One region of the Limosilactobacillus sp. DJ3M12 genome, then DNA from elsewhere that is predicted to be linked to it. Evidence: riboswitches for the same ligand, from Rfam matches in the RefSeq annotation. Region 1 holds a riboswitch; each other region holds the start of a gene.
The links. Region 1 has a riboswitch for thiamine pyrophosphate ahead of cytX (putative hydroxymethylpyrimidine transporter CytX). Riboswitches for the same ligand answer to the same signal wherever they lie in the genome.

Region 1 (7,703 bases):
ATTTAAACATTATCAACAGTTTAAGCGTCGTGCTCGTTGCCGAGTGAAATATCTGGTGATGGATATGAACGCTGCTTATGACCAACTAGTTAAAACCGTTTTTCCTTGTGCTCAAATTATTTATGATCGCTTTCACATTGCCAAACACCTTAATGACACGATGAATCATGTACGAATTCATGTCTTTAACCGTTTGCGAAAAGGTGGTTCAGCGGAGCAGAAACAAGCTCGGCACCTTAAACGTTATTGGCGGCTATTTCTTCAAGATCGGGGAAATTTAAGTACAAAAGTTTATTACGAAGGACGTTATTTTAATCGCGTTGTTAATTCCATGATAATCTTAGACTTAATGTTAGGGTATGACCAAGAGTTAAAAGCCACTTATAATTTTATCCAATCCTTGAAGCATGCTTATAATCAACGTGATTTTACAACTTTCTTTCAATTACTTAAACTTCGGCCAGACAGTGTTAGCCATTATACAATCCACCGTTGCCAGGTTTTAGCGCGTTATAAAGAAGGGATTAAGCGTGGCTTTGAGACTAAGTTCTCAAATGGTTGAACCGAAGGGATTAATAATCGAATTAAGACTATCAAACGAGTTGCCTGTGGTTATCGTTACTTTACGGCATTTAAAACTCGGATTTATTTAATTATTGGCCACCAAATTCAAGCTAACTAAAAAGAACCGTCACGAATGACAGTTCTAACTAGACCAATTTAATTGGCGATGATTCATATTTGCGTATCAACACTACTTGACGTAGAGCCAAAAAAGTCCAGCCACTCAAATTGAGTTTGCTAGACCATTATACGCGAAACTAATTTTAGTATAACAAACTAAAGGATCTATTTCCAAGATTATTTAGTAGATTCTGTTGCGATTCGTTCAAAATTGCTTTCAAGATCCGTATTAGTCGTCGGATGACAATCTGGATCACCGTTATTTGATTGGTCAACTAATACAACCGGTTTACCATTATGGAAGGCAAAGAAGTATGTAATTCGATTTGGCAATGGCGGTTCTGTCCCGTCATGATTATAGATCGCTACAACATTATATTCATAATCACCCTTGCCTGATGGTGCCCAGCCAATCAAGCCAGACTGACCTTCTACTAATTCTTTGCTTAAACCATCGGGGTATGTTATTCCTGTTGAAACCTTCAATTCATTTTGACCATCATATTGTTCATAGGATTGGTGCATTGTTGGTCCCCATTTTTGCATAAACGATGCCAACTGCTCATTCTTTTGAATATTCCACAATGAACTATCGTGGTGCGATTCACTACTGCTTGTATTATTAGTAGCGGCAGTACTTTGACTACTGCTAGCTTCTGAATTAGTCTTTGCGGTATTGCTACTGCTTTGCGTGCTTTGGTTGCCACAACCAGTTAAGGCAACGCCCAAACTAGCAATCGCAAGAACTTCCATTAATTTTTTCGATTTTATCCTCCCCAAACGTAAATAAAGACCAGAAAGAATGCTTCCCTCTTCTTTCCAGTCTACCTATCAATCTTCAACTTTTTTAGCGTTGTTCATTGCCTTCATGATAGAAGGATTCTTTGAATGACAATCCTTGATCATTTGGATATCTTCTTCACTTAATTCAACAGTGTATTTAGCCATGATCTTCCCTCACTTTACTTAAAAAATTACACCCTTACTATATCACATCACAGGAGCAGTGTCTGGCTTAATCAGTAAATTAAGATCATTAATTGACATTCAACTGAGATTTGCTAAGATTAACATTGAATTGCATAAACGGGGAGCTTGCAGACAGGCTGAGAGGGGACTATGCGTCTCGACCCAATGAACCTGATTTGGATAATGCCAACGTAGGAAGGATTAATAAAGGACGACCAGGATCAAAGTGATTACTGGTCGCTTTTTACTTTGCACTATCTTAATCAAATCAAACTTAAGGATGGTGAAATTATGCAACGACAGACAACAATTATCGAAAACAGCATGATTTGGTGTGGCGCCGGGATTTCAATTGCTGAAATCCTAACTGGGACTTACTTAGCTCCCCTTGGTTTTACAAAAGGGATCGCCGTAATTATCCTTGGCCACATTATCGGCTGTTTTCTGCTCTTTTTAGCTGGAATTATTGGCGGTCAGCAACGTCTTAGTTCAATGAACGCCGCAAAAATTAGTTTTGGCCAAAATGGCAGTAAGTTTTTTGCCCTATTGAATGTTCTCCAATTGATCGGTTGGACCGGCATCATGATTTATGATGGTGCATTAGCAGCCAATGGGGTCTGGCACCTTAATCAGGCATTATGGGTCATTTTAATCGGCGCCCTGATTATTGGCTGGCTGCTCGTCGGGGTTTGGCACCTTTATTACCTTAACCTTGCGACCATCTCAACATTATTAATTCTAAGCGGTCTCCTATGCGCCGCCATTTTTACCCACCATTCTACCAGTTCACCAACTGGTACATTGTCACGGGCTCAGGGGATGGAGCTAGTTATCGCCATGCCATTATCGTGGTTGCCACTTATTAGTGATTACACCAGTATTGCTCAACGACCCGTGCCAACTAGCGGGATTAGTGCAGTTGTCTATGGCCTGACTAGTTGTTGGATGGCCTTCATCGGTTTAGGAGCTGCTATCCTTACTCATGACATTAACATCGCCACGATTATTTTACGGGCCGGCTTGGGAATTGCCGGTTTATTTATCATTATTTTTTCCACAATCACAACGACATTTATGGACGCTTATTCTGCTGGTGTTTCTTCAAAAACGATTTTCAGTAAATGGTCAGGAACAATGGCCGCAATTGGTGCAACAATTCTGGGAACAATTAGTGCGTTGATTTTCCCCATGGACAACTTCAGTAATTTTCTTTACCTTATTGGTTCTGTCTTTGCCCCAATGATTGCAATTCAAATTACAGATTACTTCATCTTGAAAGTAGATTATCGTAAACAAAATTGTCAATGGGCTAACCTAATTCTCTGGTTGATTGGGTTTATCATCTATCGAATTCTGCTAAATTATTCATTTCCACTCGGCAGTACCGTTACCACAATCATTATCATCATCGCAATGACCTGGGGTACACAGCAAGTTCGCAATTTGGTCAAAGTGAAATAATTATAGTTTTCCTACTAAGTAATAGTATTATTAATGCAATTACAAGGAAGGAATTACTTTTATGAAAAAAATAGTTGCTAAACAAGTATCAATGCTTGAACTCTTCTATGATTTAATTTTTGTTTATGCGATCTCTCGAATAACAATGATGATTCATCATCCAATCGATGGTAGCTTGCCGCCAAGAATATATATTGAATTTATCATTGTCGTTATCTTCGTTTTACAAATTTGGCTTTATCAGACAGTCTATATTAATCGCTTTGGAACAAGTCGGGCCGTCGATACGGTTGGCTTATTGATTAGTATGTTTGCCGCCATCTATTTAGCTAATAATATTAATACTGAATGGCGGTTAACATTTCATGCGTTCAATCTTTCGGCAGCACTAACAACTATTAATTTAATCTTTCAATATTTACTTGGCTCTAGCACTCATTTTAAACGAGATCATGATCTCCAAGGATTTATTATTGCGCTTGACTTAGAATTTATTCTTCTTGTAACCGGGCTGATTATTGGTTATCAGTATGGTGTCTATCTCTGCGTTGCCGGTGGTTTAATCGGCTTTCTAATGCCCTTAGTGATTACCGCATGTTTAGGCCGGAACAAGTCAACTTTCCCCACCTCATAGAACGCCTAAGTTTAATAATTATCATTACGTGCGGAGAAACACTTGTTAACATTACCCATTACTTTAAGGGCGCTATCTATTCACCATTAGCAATCGCAATCTTTCTAGGAGTAGCTGCCCTATTCGGCGTCTATACATTGCTAGTAGAACGCTTCTTAAATCATCATCAGCATACTCGCGGCTTTATTGCGATGTACACTCATGTTATCAGCCTACTCTCGATTACGGCTGGGATTATCTATATGGCTGATGAAGAAGTATCACGTTTGTTTCTTAGTTGCTTTGTCGCATCTAACCTCATCGTCTTCTACCTTTGTCTCTGGCTTTATAGTTTTTATAATCGCCGCCATTTACGCTTTAATGGTCGAGATCTTAGGGCAATGGCGATCGTCCTTTTACTAGGATCACTTGGCATTATTTTATGTCGCGAAAATAACCTAAGTTTGATGAGCGCATTTGTGTTAACCAACGTGGTCGAATTCGGCTTGTTGGAATGGAAGCTGCAAAGAAAAAAGCCCTCTAAGGAGCCTCACAACAACTATTCATCACATAATTAGTTTTCATCCGTATTTATATTCCATTTATCCTAATAACCATTTAGGGCAGATGGAATTTTTATTTTAAATTCAGTTCAAATCCCATATGTTTATTGTCAATTTTGTCATCAATATAAATCGTACCGCGTTTTATAAAACCAATATCTTGGCCTATTTTTTGAACAGGAATATTTTTGTAATGAGTATCATAACGGAAATTCCTTACTCCCTGCAAATACCCAACCGTAAGTAGATTGGAGAAGATATATTTCCCAAAACCTTGACCATTGTGGGAAGGAAGGACTGCTAATCGATGAATGATTGCATATGGCTCATTTGGTTTTAACCACGATCCATCTTTAATCTCTTCATACGTTTGTTCCGGGGTTAGTTGTAAGGTAGCCTTTTTGATTATCAATTAGCACCCAGTTATAGCCAGCTTTAATATCATTTTCCATCGTTTTCTGGAAAGGATGACCATCTTGACATTGTGGATTACCCTTTTCTTTTAATTGTGCTCGTGCCTGTTCAATAATTGTCATCACACTTTGAAGATCATCCAAAGTTGCTCGTCGTAAGTAAATTGCCATTATCTTTTCTCCTTAATCATCTCTCACTCCTAACAACAAAATTCTAATATATTAATGTATGGTCATTTTATCACGATTAATTATTAAACTGATGGGGCTTTAGCTAAGTTTAAGTGTTTTGTCACAGCGTTTTCATTTTAAGGAGGGAATCTCATATTTATCCATAATAAAAAGGCCTCCTTTAGAATTGGGAGACCCTTTTATTTAACTTTATATCATCGAATTTGTTCAAACTTAGTCGCTTTATGATCAATTCCTTGACCGGCATTGGCAATCTGATAAGTAAAGTTACCAGACCGCATCTTTTTGCCTAATGCTAGCATATGATTATATTGCCACATTGAGACTTTCCCATCTTGCAGTTTTGAAAGTGTCAACCGATTTCCTTGCGCCTTATAATTCCACTTGCCATCTTTGGCGTTGTCTTGGTAGGCTTGTTGAAAATCGCTAGCACTATTACTTGCTTTGATTGCCGTATCCTTGTCGGGAGTAACAACAACCTGATCCCCACTTGTGGCAAAGGTCATATAAGCATTTTGATTACCTGACACTGATGTATATTCATAAACGTGACCAGGAAGACGTTTAGCCACTGTCCGACTAGCATAGAGATAAAAGCCGCCAATAACAACCATTACTGCTACTAAAACAGAAATAATAACTTTTGTCTTTTTTTGCATTTTTATCCCCTATTACTCATCGTCAGAAGTGTCGGTGTCGTGGTCACTTGTAGTAGCTTGACTGTTGCTATCTTCATCATCACTGCTGCTTTGACTGCTGTCATCGCTGCTTTCACTTTCGCTACTACTGCTGCTATCGCTATCTTCATCATCCTTAGTGCTGCTACTATTACTGCTATCAGCGTCATCATTAACACTAGCGTAGACATGGATCTCGTTGCCATCTTTTTCAATGTAAACTGTCGTATCCTTCTTGGCTTTTGAACCTAGGGCACTTTCGATTTCACTAAGGATCGCATCATAGTCATTCTTCTTAGTATCCTTTAAGATCGCTGCTGAATCAACATTAAGTTCATCAGCGTCACTACCCCCATCCCCTTCGTCAAAGGACAGTTTGTCATTATTATTGGCATCATTCAAGCCGCTCACAATGTCAGAAGCACTGACTGATGAAGTATGCTTCTGATGCTTAGCAGACTTAGTTGAGCTGGATTGACTAGCACTTTGTTCATTATCATTGTCGTTGTTGTTAAATGAATTTACCGCGCCTGCCTTGTAAATTGTTGTCGAATGATCAGAATTGTCGGAATTATCGTAATTCTTAACAACAGATTGTGGTTGAACGGCAATATTCACTGTTGTTGGGCCATTATTGATTGTAATCTTTGTCTGGGCAACAACATTTGGATTTACGTTGGGATCATAACCAGCAGGAACGCTTCCTTCACGGTTTAAGATAAGAACATCCCCAGCAAAGATTAAATTAGCATTTTGAATGTTGTTATCGTAGCAAAGTTTAGCCACAGAAATTCCAGTTGCGGCTGAGATCCCCGATAAAGTGTCACCCCATTGAATAATGTAACGAGTGCCATTAAGGTTATTGGTATTAATGTGTTGCATCGCCATATTATTAGAAATTTGTTCGGGGGTATTGGCAATCCAATTAGTAATATCCGCTTGCTCTTCTGGTGATCCACTGGCATTATCAGCCTCAGCAGTTGCCACAGAGCCAATCATTACTGATCCTGCTAAAACAGCAGTCATAAAAGTAGCTGCTAGTTGCTTCTTACTTAACTTCATAAAATTATCCTCCCAAATAGTATCAAACCTATTAATCCAAAAATAATTTTACTGCTATTGGAATAATTCTTCAAATGCATATAATCATTTCTAGTTGGCGCTTGTTTTAATCAGATAAAGCGAACCAAAAACTGCAATCAAGGCATAGATTGCTCCAACGTATCCAATCTGGTTAATTTGAACAAAATTAATACTGATTGAGGCGGTCAAGGAGCCAATCGATACCCCCACGTTAGTACAAATTGGGTTTAATGAAGAAGCCAAATTCATTGCTTCTGGATACTCTCGATCAGCAATATTCAGAAACATTACTTGCAGAATTGAACCGGGCATTCCTAGGACAAAACAAATAACACACAATAACAGGATCCCTAACCATGCAACATGGAACATTGCATTCATCAACAATAAACAAATAAGGACGGTGCTACTAATAACAGTAAGTTTAGTGATCCCAAAACGATTTGCGATTACGCCGGCACATATATTACCAAGAATAAACGTAATTCCAATAAGTCCTAATAACCATGTTAAGTTAGTCGTACTAAACCCAAGAACATTGGTAATAATTGGGCGAACATAAGTATAGAAGGTATATTCAGCTGACATTAATGTTACCATTACGATAACCCCAAGAATTATTCGCCGATCCTTAAAAAGTTGAACTTGGTTACTTAACGAAGCATTTTCTTGACGACTGTCCCGTGGTATCAGCCAATATAAAAAGCCACAAATAATTACGGTTAAAACCGAAATGAGGGCAAAACTATCCCGCCAAGAAAAAGCATTACTAATTGCCGTTCCAACGGGGACCCCTACAATCGTAGCAATACTAAAACCAGCGAAAGTTGAAGCGACCAGCATTGCCCGTTTTTCAATTGGCGCAATCATACTTACAAATACAAGAATCAATGAAATAATTGTCCCCGCGACCGCAGCTGTTACAATCCGCGAAACAAATAGCCAAAATAGGTTAGGCGCAACTGCGGTTAAAGTGTTACCGATTAAAAAGATCAGCATTAGCACCATCAAAACATTAAAACGATCAAACTTACCTGTCAAAGTGGTA
Region 2 (7,703 bases), on a different contig from region 1:
TAAAATTTGTATAAGATTGTTTTGATTTTACTAAGGAAGTGTCTTATCAATGGGTCGTTTAGATAATAAAGTTGCAATTGTTACTGGTGGTTCTAAAGGAATTGGAGCTGCTGTCGCAAAAAAGTTTATTGAAGAAGGCGCAAAGGTTGTTTAACCGCTCGGAAGATGGATGAAGGACAAAAAGTCGCTGACCAATTAGGTGACAATGCGATCTTTATCCAACAAGACGTTGCTCGGAAAGGAGACTGGGACCGAGTAATTCGTCAAACTGTCCAAGTCTTCGGGAAGCTCAATATTGTGGTTAACAACGCGGTAATTGCCGAATACGCCGATGTTGAAAAGACACCTGCTGAAATTTGGGATAAAACAATTGCTGTTAACCTCACCGGTACAATGTGAGACACTAAGCTTGGTATTGAAGCAATGAAGAACAACGGGGAAAAGAATTTGATCATCAATATGTCATCCATTGAAGGACTAATTGGGGATCCTGATCTCTTTGCCTACAATGCTTCTAAGGGTGGTGTCCACCTCTTAACTAAATCCGCTGCGCTTGATTGTGCCCGAAAAGGCTATGACATCCGTGTAAATACAATTCATCCTGGTTATATCTCAACTCCACTAGTTGATAATTTGGTTAAGGATGATCCAAAAGCAGAAGGACACCTAGAAAGCCTTCATCCCCTTGGCCGTCTTGGAAAGCCAGAAGAGATTGCTAACCTCGCTTTATACCTTGCCTCAGATGAATCAAGCTTTAGTACTGGTTTGGAATTTGTCGCTGATGGTGGCTATACGGCTCAATAATATTCATAAAGGGAGCGATCGTGACTTCGTTTTTCGACGCGAAGCTAGCCTCTGGGAGCCCCTGCAAGCAACAATAGGCCTCCAACGTTCGGTTTTACCGGACGTTGGAGGCCATTGGTGTACTGCGCCATTTGTCTTTTATGAAAATAACTTGGCTTATGTCACAATCCTTTTGTTTCACATTAAATTCCGAATTACCAATGAAATTGCCAAAATCAATGATCCAATCCCGACAATTATTTGCATAAGACGGCCAGGCAGGTGGCGAACAATAATCGGTCCTAAGTAGCCCCCGATTACATTTCCAATCATCAACGGAATAACATAATTCCAATAAATTGTCGTCTCAAGGGCGAACACTATCCAGGATGTTGTATTTGTAACAGTCATCGCAACATTTTTTAGCGCATTATTAACTGCAAAGCTCTTTTGCCGATTGATCACTGTCAGCAAGGTTAGCATTAACACTCCGGCACCCGCATTAAAGAAGCCGGAATAAATCCCAACAATAAAAATACCAATGATTGATAAAAATTGGCCGATCCGTGACTTACCAAATAATTTACTGTTTCCTGCCATCGTCCCTGTACTTTGCTTCGGATGATGGGGAAACAACAAGATAATTCCGGCTAACGCAATGCATAATGGCACCAGTTCCGCAAACCACTTACTGGGGACAGCAAATAGCAAAAAAGCCCCAATAATGGAACCAGCAAATACCAATGGCAAAATAATCCATAATTGTCGCCGATTATGCTCTAATTCCTTAAACGATGAAAAGACCGAACTATAGTTACCAGTGACTGTCGAAAAAGCACTCGTTACGTTTGCCATCACTGGCGGTAACCCCAATGCAAGCAGTGAAGGATAGGAGACTAGTGATGCTAAACCAGCGGCTGCACTAATAATCCCCGAAAGAATTCCAATTCCCAGTAATAATAAAACAAAAACTACTCCACTCATTTTTGAACCATCCCTTTAAATGCTAGTACTAATTGTAAACCACTTTTCTAAGATAAGTAACCTAATTAACGATTTGCATTCTGTTATAATATTAGCTATGATAATAGAGAATAAATCTGGGGTGCCAAACGGCTGAGATAATACCCATTGAACCTGCTCTGGTTAATACCAGCGAAGGGAGATTCAGTGATATTAACTTAATGATTAACTCCATGATTTTTTGTCATGGAGTTTTTTTGCCCTTATATCTTAAGGAGTTTTATTATGACTAAACGTTCATTACATTTGCGTGACATTATTTTGCTTGCCCTGATTGGAATTATTTTTGGTGTAATTTATTTTGCAGCCAGCTTTGTCTATAACGGGCTAACTGTTCTACTGACACCAATTGGTTATGGTCCAATGGCTAACGATTTAACAATGGGAATCTGGTGTATGGCTGGACCGCTTGCCGGCTTTTTGCTTCGGACACCGGGAGCGGCTTTCCTTGGTGAGTTTTTGGGAGCAGCCGTTGAAATGCTTCTCGGCGATCAGTGGGGAGCAGCCAACCTAATTTCTGGAGCGGTTCAAGGTATCGGGTCTGAGCTAGGTTTTACTTTTACGTTCTATAAAATGTATAACTGGTTAACCCTCCTCATCTCATCCCTCACCCTTACATTTGTTACCTTTGGCTGGGATTGGTTCCGCAATGGCTATAACCACTTCAGCGGACAAATGCTAATCATTATGCTCATCGCCCGTTTCATTTCAATGTTTGTCTTCTCTGGAATTCTGGTTAAATTGATTACTAACCTTCTCCAACGAGCCCACTTAATTAAACACTAAGACTATGAAAAATATACAATTTAATGATCTTTCATTTAATTTTGATCAGCAACCGATTCTTAAAAATATTACCGCCAAATTCACTGTTGGAAAGATTCACTTACTTACCGGGGTTTCTGGGAGCGGTAAATCCACCATTCTCAAGTTAATCGCTGGTCTCCTGCCTAAATATGGTGGTGAAATAGTTGCTGGAGCAGTCGATGTACCAACAGATGCCCATATCGGGATGGTATTCCAAGATCCGTTAATGCAGTTTGCTCTTGATACGCCACGCCACGAATTAGAATTCACTCTGGAAAATTGCCAAGTCCCAACTGACAAAATTCCAGAACGCGTTAAAGAAGCTTTACAATTCGGTAAAGTTGACGACCTTGCTAACCGGTTAATCACCACGCTTTCCGGTGGACAACAACAGCGCGTGGCTTTAGCAGCAGCTACGGCAATGCAACCGAACGTGCTTTTATTAGACGAACCCTTTGCCAATATTGACGAAGAAAACCGGCAACTTATCCTTAAACAATTAGTCCGCCTCAACAGTGACTATCACACAACAATTATCATTACTGACCATGATTTGCATGGTTACGAGCGACTACATCCATTGGTTTGGCAATTAACTAAGGGGCACCTTGCTCAACTTTCCAGTAAAAATAGTAGCCAACTTTTAACAGCGAGCGCGACTCCCCAAATTACCACTACCCTTCCTCCGTCAACCTTGCCCACGATTATCAAATTTGATGAATTAGCAATAAAACGAGAGAATTATTCCTTACTTTTACCAACCAATTTAGGCATTGTTAAAAATAAAATAACTTTATTAACCGGACCAAATGGGATTGGTAAATCTACCCTTCTAAAGGCAATTGCCCGACTTTTGAAATATGAAGGAAAGATTGACTATGCGGAGGAAAACATTCAAAAAATATCACCTGGGAAATATTACAAGCATCTGGGATTGATTTTCCAACATGCCAACGATCAATTCCTAAATGTAACCGTTGGCGAAGAAGTGGCATTAGGCTTTAAAACTTGCCAGAACCCCTATTTTAATCAACAACAAGTCAACGAAGCATTAGCAGCTCTTGGTCTGAACGGAAGAGAAGATCAAGTTGTTTATTCTTTGAGTGGTGGTCAAAAGAAAAAGCTGCAAATCCTTCTGATGTTAATGCGCGGACAAGAAACCTTATTGCTTGACGAACCATTTACTGGTTTAGATCCAACATCTTTAAAGACTGTCCTGCAACTAATCAAAGCATCCCAAAAAGAAAAACCACAAACTTTGTTGATTGTTAGTCATCAATTAAGCGGACTTGATGGTTTCATTGATTATCATCTTACAATGAATCATCAACGTCTTAATTATGTTGGAGGGAGTTATGAATCCTAGTTTAAAATTATTACTTGTTATTTTGCTTTCACTTGAGCTGACTTTTGTAACTAAGCTGTGGATTAATCTGATTGTCATTGTAATGTGTTTGCTAATCCTTATTCATCAGCGATTTCACTGGCGACAATTTTGCTGGTTGGCTTTTGTCCCCCTCTTTCCGGCACTAGCTATTTTTATTACAATTGTCTTCTTCAGTCCTAGTCACAGTTTCTTTGATGGAACTGTTCTTTTTAGTCGACTTTACGTTTATGTCTGCCTTGGAACGGTCTTTACATTTACAACCGATACCTTAACGCTTGCTCGCTCATTAGAACAAAATTGTCACCTTCCTAGCAAATACGCTTATGGGGTGCTCGCCGCTCTTAATCTGATTCCGAAAATGAAACAAGCCGTTACAACTATTTATACGACCGGACAAATGCGGGGTGTTAATTTACATTGGTGGTCACCAACGCTCTACTTCAAAGCGATTCTGGTTGCTATTCAATGGTCGGATCAATTAGCGCAAGCCATGGAATCACGCGGTTTCGTAGAAGGACAAGCACGAACAGCTACCGTGAATATCCCGATTACCAGCCACGATTGGCTTTCTTTTTTAAGTATTATTTGCCTTGTACAGATAATTGTAATTGCGCTCCCTTGAGTTTTCATGCGATAATAATATAAAAAGAAGGGACTGATATAGTGAACGATAATAATTTAACGGACCGGATCGTTAATGCTTTATCCTATTTAAGCATCTTATTTTTACCAGTTATCTTTCCACTAATCGTGTGGATAATTGCCAAAAGCAGTGATCGACCAACTATTGCTAAAAACGCTCGCTATGCATTTTGGAGTCAAATTTTCCCATTGTTATATGTAATAGGCGCAATTTTAGTCTTTAGTGTCTTTTCATTAAACCCCGCTAACTTCCACGGGGGCGCATTGTTTGGAATTCTCCTAACATTTGCTCTTTTATTAGCCCTTTTGTTATTTATTTATAATATTGCCATGGCCGTGAAAATGCTGATTGGCCGTGAGTAAGCTAAGAGAGTAGTAAGTGGGAATTAACCTCCTCGACAAGGCGGTGGGCTAAGGATAGAACGGTGATTAGCACGGCACGGGCTGATTATCGTTCGGACTTAGCCTCGAGCCTTGTGGTTACGACGCGAAGCTAGTTCCACGATATCTTAACAATGTTCGTATAAATAAAGAGGCTGTTGAAAAAAATAAATTTTTCCAGCCTCATTTTTTATCCAAAATATCAAGTGAGGTGATTAATCGATGGAAATGATTTTAGGCATTGTTCTTCTATTGACTGCTGTTGTTGCAGCTAATGTTGTTCATCTTGTTTACCCTAAGATTCCACTATCCATCTATCAAATTATTGCAGGAATTCTTTTAGCATCCCTGCCTACTGAGGCCACTAACTTTACCATGCATCCAGAATTATTCATGATGGTGATCATTGCTCCTTTAATGTTTAATGACGGGCAGAACCAATCATTCCGTTATCTTTCAAGCAATATCAAATCGATCCTATCAATGACTGTTGGATTAGCACTTGTAACGGTTTTGATTACTGGTAGTTTTTTACACTGGCTTCAACCAGGAACGTTCTCCTTAGCACTCGCCTTTATGTTGGCTGCGATTGTTACGCCGACTGATGCGGTCGCTGTAAAGTCAATTACTACTAATATGAAAGTACCGAAAAACGTTAATGGTGCTCTGGAATATGAATCCCTCTTTAATGATGCATCGGGAATTGTGCTTTTAGATTTGGCGCTGGAAACCTACCGTTCTGGACAATTTTCGCTTGGTCATGGAATCTGGATCTTTGTTTATGTTTTCTTTGGCGGAATTATCTTCGGAGCAGTGTTAGGGAGTCTGTTAATTAGTCTCCGTACTAGTTTGATGCGAAAACATGTTGATATTGGCTCCATCGTTATTCCGATCAACGTAATGACTCCCATCGTTGTTTACTGGTTAGCTGAAGAACTACACCTTTCAGGAATCCTAGCCGTCGTTGCAGCGGGAGTTGTTCATAGTATCCTCTATGATCGAATGCGGCTTACATCTACTAAAGTGCAAATGTCTACTACCACTATTTGGAACATCATTAGCGATGCGTTAAACGGGTTAGTATTTGTTCTTTTAGGGGTGATGCTTCCGCCGGTACTTGGAAGGACTTCTTGGCAAAATCTGGGTGCAATCGTTGCCTTAGCCTTTGCTATCTATATTATTACAACCCTTTTAAGATTCTTATGGGTCCGGTTTAAGCTCGTCAACATTCAATCGACTAACCTCAACCGTGATAGTCTCTTAATGGCGTTAGGAGGAATTCACGGAACAATCACTCTGGCATTGGCTTTCTCGCTGCCAGTTCTGATTAACAACCATCAATTTGCGTTCCGTAATTCAATGATCTTGATTGCCGCAATTGTTATTTTGATTAGTATTGCTGTTGGCGCAATTGGGTATCCAATTATTTTACCGCCTAAATCTAAGAGTTATTCGAAGAGTGAATTTCAAAAAGAACTTATTAAAACAGTTCAATATGCTATTAATGAGCTACGGACTTCAGAAAAATATTCCCCAGAAAAAGCCGTTGTTATTGACCAATTGAGTAGTCAAATGACGCAATACCACGAATTTAATCGTAATGTTTATAGTCAATTAATGGGTAAAGCTCATCAAATTGAATTAGCTACCTTAGACCGACTTAACGAAGAAGGCCGAATCTCTGACAAGGAGGCCAAATTCCTCGTTAATTTTGTTACGCGGTCGATTTTCCGCGTAAATAAACACAGCTTTCTTGAATTATGGATCATCTTATGGCACCGGTTAAAATGGCGTTTTATTCGCTACCGCCATCTCAAAAAAGGATCCCGCTATAATGTGGGACCAAAATATCAATTAACCAAGGAACAGCGCGCTGAAACAGCTGAGATCCTAGAAATAATTAATCGTGAAATCGATAAATACCTTCATTTGATTGAAACTCCACAAAACGCGAATGAAGTTGCCATGGTACGACGGACGTACTTCCAACGAAAACGATTCTTCCTCCACGATATTTCGATGGATACCGACCTCATTACTTCTTTATTTATTGAGGCATTTCAGCTTGAACATAGTTATGTTCAAATGCAACTTGCCGATGACCAATTTTCACAAGAATTAGCAAACGCATTAAACGAACAGATCTCAACTGATGAATTGGTTTATACTCAATCATTAGACTAAAAAAGGAAATTGCTGCAAAATCTTGCAAAGCAATTTCCTTTTTATGTTTAAAGAAATGTAAGTAAAAAAGCAATCAATGCTGGTAAAAATTGAATTAGAATAATTTTTTTGGTTGCAGTAAGTGCACCAAATAATGCAACAACCATCACAAAAACCAAGAGCATTCGCCATACTAATACTAAGGTTGCCCCACTAAATAACCAGTAACTGGCGATGATAGCTGCTCCTAAGGCGCCGTTATAAATCCCCTGGTTAGCAAATGAAACCCGTGCTTCATGCTGTTGCGTAAACTTAAGCGGTAAGTCAAACGCCTTGGCTTGCTGTGCCGGGTTACCAAAGATTTCTAAGGCCATAATACCTAAATGTTCGATTGCAACAAACATCGTAACAATAATTGCAAGCATCTTTTTCCTCCAACTATTTAATATAGTGATCTAAAAATTTTGTCAAATGGCGCCGATATTCGCTAGGATGGGTCGCATATGACTTCGCGTGC
Region 3 (7,703 bases), on a different contig from region 1:
GTTAATATTCTTCATTTCTTGGGGATGAAGAGTCTTAGCTGCCCATAAGACTTGAAGTGCTTCTTCTGCACTATAACGATCCCATGGGAAGGTCCCTTGAGGATTTCCGTATACTTTGTTTTCGCGTACAGCCTTCAATTGACTTAGCTGACTGTTAGCACGTAACGCTTTTCGCGCTTGGGCAGTAGATGTACTACCAACGATAATTACATCTGGATTCGCTTTAATCAATTCTTCAGGCGTAACTGAAATTTGATTTCCCTTTTTAGAAATAGCATTCTTTCCACCTGCTAGTTTAATCCATTCGTTAACAATTGTTTTTTGTCCGTCAACCTTGGTAAGATCTGTTGCATTAACAATATGAAGAACCGTTGGCGTTGATTTTCGGCTCTTCAAATGCTGCTTAACAAGATTAATGTTGTTTGTTAATTCTTTATTGTATTGCCGAGCAATCTTTGGAGAATTTCCCCCTAAAATTTCTGCAGTTAATGTAACCGACTTCTTTAACCCAGCAAAATCAGTATACATTGCGTTAACTGTTGGTAATTTTGCTTGACGGGATTCCTTTATTTGAGCTTGATCGGAAGCAATTACAACGTCCGGTTTTATTTTTACTAATTCTTCAACTTGAATTTGATTGCCTGCTAATGGCGCAGCAACTTTAGCAATTTTTGGATCTACCATTGTGAACCAATGTTGTTTCTTAACAAGAGGAGTAGTGGCAACTAGCTTATTTTGTCCTCCTAATAACAGCACAACCTGATTATTAGCATGCCATAAGTCAGCAACGCGGTTAACTTTCTTTGGGATCTTTATTTTCTCCCCTGTCATATCCGTTATGGTTCTTGTTGAACTAGCCATCGCCGAACTGCTAATAATACTACTAAACAGTAAAAAGATTGCTAAAAGCTTCAATAATTTTTTCATTATAGTCTCCTCTATTTTATTTATATTTAATTATAGGCGAGTTAAGTACAAATAAAATAAGGGCTTTTATCTAATTCCCTAATATTTTCTTACTCTTTTTCGTATTAAAATCAAAGAAATGGAGGAATATTTTATGAAGCGAAATCTTAAATCAGCAGTATATAAACACCTAAACTTTGCTAATGATTTTCAAAATTTCTTTGATTTTCCGGATTTTCGTGAAATGAGACCAATCATCCGTGAAGCAGTTCAGCAGCTTGCTAAAGATAGCTTTTCGCAACCAGTCTTGCCTGTTAAAATTGAGCATCAGGCCCTTGCAATTGAGCAACAATTGGAACGGGAAACTAGAAAATATCAGCAACAAGACGGTTTCTACCCTAATCAGCAGTCTGAACTCCATAATTTAATCCGGCTCTATACAAACCTCTTACAAATGATTAGTAAACGTGAAATAATTGATCAAGAGATTGAAGATGTTATTTATGCTGTCAACCAAACTCGTGAAAGTCTCCGTAAACTAAAAAAGCTTGAAGGTTCCGGAGATTTATATGAGGATAGTCAAGATAAGGAACTTGTGCCAGGAACCTTTTATGATATTGTAACGCGACAGCTAATCCGACCTTACTTGTTAAATCCACAGGGAAAGATGATTCCGAAAAACGTTAATTACGAGGGACGCCAATTAGTAATTCAAATGATTACTTATTGCTATCGTGACTGGGATTCTTATCTTACCCACCAATACGATGAGCAATACAACATTAAAAATGAACGTGGCCTGACAAGCAGGGAGTATTACGATAAATTAGAGGAAAACGAACTGAAATATGCTGACCATGCCTATGCTGAAGTGATTGCAGATACGTTTAACGAATTTAAGAAAATTCTTGTCCCAAAATATCTTGCCGCTCTTGATATTATGTCAACTAACATTGAGAAAATTCTCATCCAATATCCTCGTCTCCGCCTGCAGTTCAATCAGGTAATCGCAAACAATTTCAAGCTTGATGCCCATGGGAAAATGCACGTGATGGACGCCCCACTCCAAGATATAAGAAATAAGTATAACTACTACCGTGAAAACTTTAGTTAGGAGATTTTAGATGATATGAAACCCAAAGTTACACCGGAAATGAAATTAGGGATGAGAGAGTTTGAAAATACCATATTTATGCTCAAAGCAATCCCTTGTGAAGAAAATATCAACCGTTTTGCGCTTCAAGGTAACCTCAACCCAGAACGATTAGATAACATTGCCTGGTTCTTACCGGCATATCTTTCAGCCGATTTCAACCTCTTCTTTATTTTTGCTCCAAACGTCAATAATCGTTGGGCAATTAGTTGCTCACAAGTTCATATTGAGAATGATAACCAAATTACAGCAATGAGCGAAACTGTTCCAACTGGTCTTGGTTTGAATGCAGTAAACGAATTAAGTCCTGGTTCCGCAATTGAATTGGTAGCTTATCTAAAAACACTCGAAGTAAATGGATTAGGTTATTTTGACGAAGAAGTTGGTAAAGAAGAAAATGTACGTTTTCAATAAACAATATATGATCAATAATTATTAGAGAGCCGATTTTTTATATACTTATTATTAAAAGACACCCTTCACATTTGTGTGAGGGGTGTCATCATCTATTTGTTACTAAGCTGACAATTATGTTCACAAAGCAATATTAATCTCTAAACATATATACAACTCTCTATATTCGAACTTTTACTAAAAAACCACCCATAAATTCAAATCATATGATGATTCGAATCCCTAATAACGAGCTTTATTATAAATAATCAAATAAAACAAGTATTCACGAAGTAATTTTTGATGGAGCACCTTCAAATCCATTAAAAAACTTCCCTGCAAGTTATTTAGGAACTAGTGCTGATTTCTCCCGTTATTTTAGGGATTTTGAAGCAAAGGGCTGGATAGAACGACATCGCAGAAAAATTATTATAAAACCAGCTTTTTGGGAGGAGTTTAAGTAGGCCTTATGCATATGACATAATTTTAATAGCTATTTATATCCTAAACGTTGATATTAACTAAATTAACATGGAAATAGAATGAATTTTGAAGATTTTTATCATCCAATTGATTTTAATCTCTTCATAAGTAAAAAGATGGCGACGTTGAGAAAAAATTTTTCTCGCGTCTCCATCTTTTTTATAATTCTTCGGCTTGTTTATACAGCTTCGAGATTACTTTTGGCGGTAAATTAATATTTTCAAGGAAGTTAAGCAACTCATCACGGTTAATGCTTCCCACTTGAATTCCACTAACAATCTCACTTGACAGTTTAGGTTCTTCTAAATTAATTTCCATTTCAGACACTAATTTGGCAATATCCTTGGTCCTTAACAATTCATAATTAGACCATCCCCGGTTCCATGGACGCCGGATATTTGTAGCAATTAATGCTAAGATTTTAATCAATGGTTCATTAGCTTTGTCCTGTTTAACACTCAGGCCATGCTCCTCGTTTAAGAATGCAACAACCTTATTGATTGCATCATTTACACTTGATAATTTAAGCCCATAATCACTCATTTTCAATTGATAAAGTGATAGGAAAGCCGCGCCTTTAAGATCGTCTCCAGATAATCCATATTGGTTTGCAAGCAGCTCTTCTAATTCTTGTTGATAATTGCTGATGTTTGCAAATGGATTAAAGTTGCTATCGATTAAGACTTCTTTTTCTGGAATATAGTATATCATTCCCTGTTGATGTTTATAAAATGAAGGAAGCCTATTTTCATCTTTAATAAGAAGTGGACTAAAGATGAAAATTTCAGGAGCAATGTCAACATTCGTAAATTCTTTTTTAAAATCAATGATACAGTATTCCATGGTAATTTCGTCAAATTTATTTTGAATGTATTGATCAAATCGCTCTTTATCAATTGCGGGATTTTGCGAATGAATAATTTGGTAAGCTTGTTGGGCAGAAATAAGGCCATACAAAGCAATGAATGATTTAAGATATTCGTCCAGCATTTTATCAGTTTGTGGATCGAATACTACTGGAAGCTTCTCTGATTCACTAAATAATGAAGCGAGAAAATCCTCTATTACTTGATCATCATCTTCATCTCCGTACTCTTCCCCAAGATCGACAGGAGCTTTTTGCGTATATACGAGAATGTCATCGTATTCATTATCACTAAGGATATCTTGATCTTTCAAGTACTTCGCTAGTTTTTGCAAAGAAGCCTTGATATTCGTGCGTTCTGTTTTGCCTACTCCGTGAAATTCTAGTTCATCGACACTAGTCTGAATATCAAGATTAAAAATAGTGCTTAAACGATAAGCAACCCATTCATTAAGATAAAATTGCAAGTTATCTCGATAGCGACGAATAGTTTTAGTACTATAATTATGTTTAGCATCAGCCAGGAAAAGGTCTAAAAGTCGATTATTTGCATCTTGAATTTGTTGGATTGCATTATCAACCCCATCGGCAGTAAGTTTTTCTCCATCTACCTGACTTAATCTTCTTAACTTATTAGTAATTTCTTTTAAGTACAGTTCTTCTAAATTTACGTGTTTAATGCTAAACGGTTGAGCCATTTCGATTATCCTAACCGTCTCGTCTTCACTAACATAAATCCTACCCTTTTGTTGTACCTTTTTAACCAATGATTTTGCTAAGTCTACTTCATTGACTAAGTTTTTGGCTTGTGGCTTTATGACATCTTGATAAAAATTAGTTATAGTTTTTATTTGTAAAGGGTGAATCGTTTTACCGATTTGCCAATCCCCACCTGTGGCTAAGTAATCTGCCAATGAGTCGGTAGGCAACCCTAATTCTTGCCAAATTATTGCTAGTTGTTTCTCAAAGCGTTCTTTAATCGTCTGTTTATTTTTAGCATCTACATCAAATAAGACAATTGCCATCGTAGTAGCATCATTTAAGAAAATCAAGTTCTTTTTACGTTTAGCAGTATAGTAAGTAGCATGCCATGAAAAAAGCGGATTAGCTAAGACCATTGCCATATGCTCTTTGCTTGTTGCTTTTTGATAAGTATTAAATAGCTTCTGCGCTTTCTTTTCGACGTTAATAAACACTTAGTTCCCCCCATCTCTTTCCGTAATCATTACATTTCCATCTTCTGGATTTCCATAGACTTCATAAGCACCATTCAATTTAATTTCCCGATAGTCTTGACCAGCATAGTTTCCCCTAATTGTATACTTTCCATCTGGTAAGATGCCAACAGGTTGGAAGAGCTCTGGTATCGGCTTTTTATCTGTGACGATAATCTCAAATTCGCCGTCTACTCCCCCGTTGCTAAATGTCAATTTTTGACTAGTATCATCATTAATAATGACAACTTCAGCTTTATCAGTAGTCTGACGTATTTCTTCTTCCATTCTAAATTCTCCTACCTTTTTTATTTATTACATTTTACAATTATCATTCCCATTTTGCCAATTATCTTTATTGATATTCATAAAGAATAATTTGCGGTATACTATTAATAGATAATTTATTGCATTAGGGGTGCCCATAGTGCTGGGCTGAGATATGCAGTGATGCATGGACTCTAGAACCTGTAAGTTAACGCTTGCGTAGGAAAATGCACCGGACTTTAATACTCAAAGTAGGTGTATCTCCTACCTTGAGTATTTTTTATTTAAGGAGCTAATTTTATGGTACAACGTCAAATTAACTGGTCACTGATCGATCGAGTTCGTACTAAAAACCCGATTGTCCTTAATCTCGCCAATTTAGTAACAATTGATAAAGTTGCCGATGCCGTTAGTGCTGTCGGAGCGTCGCCGATCATGTCTGTTGAGCCCACTGAAGCAGATGAAATGGTGACGCTGGCCGATGCCCTTTCTATCAATCTTGGAACAATCAATGAGCATCAGGCGACACAAATTAGGACGGTTTTGCGAGCTGCCACGCCACTCAAACCCCTCGTTTTAGATCCGGTAGCGGTAAGTGCGATTCCATCTCGCTTAGAGTTTGCCCACTCATTGCTAAATGATTTTCATTTTGATGTTATTCGTGGTAACGCCAGTGAAATTGCTGCTTTAGTAGAAGCTGACAATACTAGTCATGGAATCGACGCTGGTAAAGTTCCTAATCAGGTTCAAATTGCCAAAACGTGTGCTCGACGTTACCATTCAATTGTAGTCTTGACTGGTGAAACTGACATAATAACTGACGGGCAAGTCATCTATGAAAATCCCTTTTCTGCCGAGATGTTAACGATGAATGTGGGTAGTGGCGACATGCTTTCTAGTATCATCGCTGCATTTCTAGGGATCACTTCTAATACTTGGGATGCTTGTATTGTTGCAACGGTTTTGGTATCTGCTGCTGGAGTATTAGCTAACCGTTATTCAGTTGGACTCGGTTCGTGGCAAGTACAGTTTTTTGACCAGCTTTCGATTATGGATACGAAAGCATTACTAGAATTCTTTGAGGAAAGTGAGGAAGATTACCTTGATTAATGATTATCCCCAGGCTTTAACAATTGCTGGAACTGATAGTGGCGGGGGGGGCCGGTATTCCAGCGGATGTAAAGACGATGCAAATGCGCGGAGTATACTCAGCAATGGTAGTCGTCGCAGTCACTGCGCAAAATACATTAGGAGTGCAAGATGCCCTGCCAATGCCTGAAAAATTAATTGATGAGCAATTTGCTTCAATCGCTGGTGATTTGAAAATTAGGGCTTGTAAAACGGGGATGTTGGCTGACCCTCTCCGTGTAAGAACGGTTGTACAAAATTTAAAGAAATATGATTTAGGACCGCTTATTGTCGATCCGGTCATGGTAGCAAAAGGGGGCGCAAAGTTACTTAGTGATGATGCAATTTCAATTGTAAGGGATGAACTTATCCCCCTCGCCTCTCTGGTTACGCCAAACATTCCAGAAGCTTGTGAGTTGACGGGAATCGCAATAAGGGATAAAAATGATATTAAAAAGGCTGCCCGCGAATTACAAAAGCGTGGAGCAAAAAATATTCTCATAAAAGGTGGCCATGCAGAATCTTCAGACAAAGCTGATGATTATATTTTATTTGAAGATGGTAATGATATGTGGTTAACTGCGCCTCGTGTTAATACTAAAAATACTCATGGGACTGGTGATACAATTTCTGCATGTATTACTGCGGAAATTGCTAAGGGTCACTCCATGGAACAGGCAATTATGATTGGGAAGACATATGTCGAAAAGACGATTAGCAAGGGTATTAATGTTGGTCATGGTCATGGGCCACTTAATCACTGGGTTAAAATTGAAGGAGACGATCTAAAATGATGTTTGATCCAAAAATGTTACAAGTATACTTAGTTGGTGGAACACAAGATGTCCATAATGACGTTGTTAAATTTCTTGAAAAAGTGGAGCTAGCAATGAAGAGTGGTATCACTGCCTTCCAATATCGAGAAAAGGGAAACTCGAAGTTACGGCCTAATGAACGAGTAGACTTAGGACTAGAACTACGGACCTTATGTACGCGCTATGGAATTCCATTGATTGTTGATGACGATTATGAATTGGCTCAGCAAATAAACGCTGATGGAGTTCACGTTGGACAAAATGATACTAAAATTGAACAAGTATCTGTCGCTGTAGGTCATCAGATGTTCATCGGCTATTCCTGTAATACACCAGAACAAGTTGAACGTGCTAATACAATGGACTTTGTTGATTATATTGGTTGTGGTCCCGTTTTCCCTACAAAATCAAAGTCTGACGCTGATACTGCTATTGGTATCAATCGTCTTGAACGTTTAAACATGATTAGTGAACGTCCT

Region 2: it holds a riboswitch for thiamine pyrophosphate, as region 1 does, so the genes downstream of both, QOS06_RS08460 (ECF transporter S component) here and cytX (putative hydroxymethylpyrimidine transporter CytX) in region 1, are expected to answer to the same signal.
Region 3: it holds a riboswitch for thiamine pyrophosphate, as region 1 does, so the genes downstream of both, thiM (hydroxyethylthiazole kinase) here and cytX (putative hydroxymethylpyrimidine transporter CytX) in region 1, are expected to answer to the same signal.

What each region holds. Positions count from the first base shown of each region.
Region 1 is NZ_CANCWY010000020.1:23,351-31,053, reverse strand. It holds partial or broken gene QOS06_RS08975 (ISL3 family transposase) at 1-682, shown strand, start outside; gene QOS06_RS08970 (DUF4767 domain-containing protein) at 862-1,437, opposite strand; TPP riboswitch at 1,762-1,870, shown strand; gene cytX (putative hydroxymethylpyrimidine transporter CytX) at 1,945-3,114, shown strand; partial or broken gene QOS06_RS11145 (low temperature requirement protein A) at 3,176-4,305, shown strand; gene QOS06_RS08950 (GNAT family N-acetyltransferase) at 4,364-4,702, opposite strand; gene QOS06_RS08945 (hypothetical protein) at 4,653-4,874, opposite strand; gene QOS06_RS08940 (hypothetical protein) at 5,090-5,554, opposite strand; gene QOS06_RS08935 (LysM peptidoglycan-binding domain-containing protein) at 5,567-6,634, opposite strand; gene QOS06_RS08930 (MFS transporter) at 6,725-7,703, opposite strand, start outside.
Region 2 is NZ_CANCWY010000017.1:32,637-40,339, reverse strand. It holds partial or broken gene QOS06_RS08470 (glucose 1-dehydrogenase) at 50-804, shown strand; gene QOS06_RS08465 (sulfite exporter TauE/SafE family protein) at 982-1,767, opposite strand; TPP riboswitch at 1,875-1,964, shown strand; gene QOS06_RS08460 (ECF transporter S component) at 2,032-2,592, shown strand; gene QOS06_RS08455 (ATP-binding cassette domain-containing protein) at 2,597-3,979, shown strand; gene QOS06_RS08450 (energy-coupling factor transporter transmembrane component T family protein) at 3,969-4,622, shown strand; gene QOS06_RS08445 (magnetosome magnetite crystal formation protein family) at 4,664-5,005, shown strand; gene QOS06_RS08440 (cation:proton antiporter) at 5,246-7,207, shown strand; gene QOS06_RS08435 (DUF1304 domain-containing protein) at 7,255-7,611, opposite strand; gene QOS06_RS08430 (alpha/beta hydrolase) at 7,625-7,703, opposite strand, start outside.
Region 3 is NZ_CANCWY010000014.1:37,210-44,912, forward strand. It holds gene QOS06_RS07765 (ABC transporter substrate-binding protein) at 1-927, opposite strand, end outside; gene QOS06_RS07770 (hypothetical protein) at 1,061-2,020, shown strand; gene QOS06_RS07775 (hypothetical protein) at 2,036-2,473, shown strand; gene QOS06_RS07780 (DUF6933 domain-containing protein) at 3,095-4,996, opposite strand; gene QOS06_RS07785 (hypothetical protein) at 4,997-5,302, opposite strand; TPP riboswitch at 5,419-5,524, shown strand; gene thiM (hydroxyethylthiazole kinase) at 5,582-6,391, shown strand; partial or broken gene thiD (bifunctional hydroxymethylpyrimidine kinase/phosphomethylpyrimidine kinase) at 6,384-7,203, shown strand; gene thiE (thiamine phosphate synthase) at 7,200-7,703, shown strand, end outside.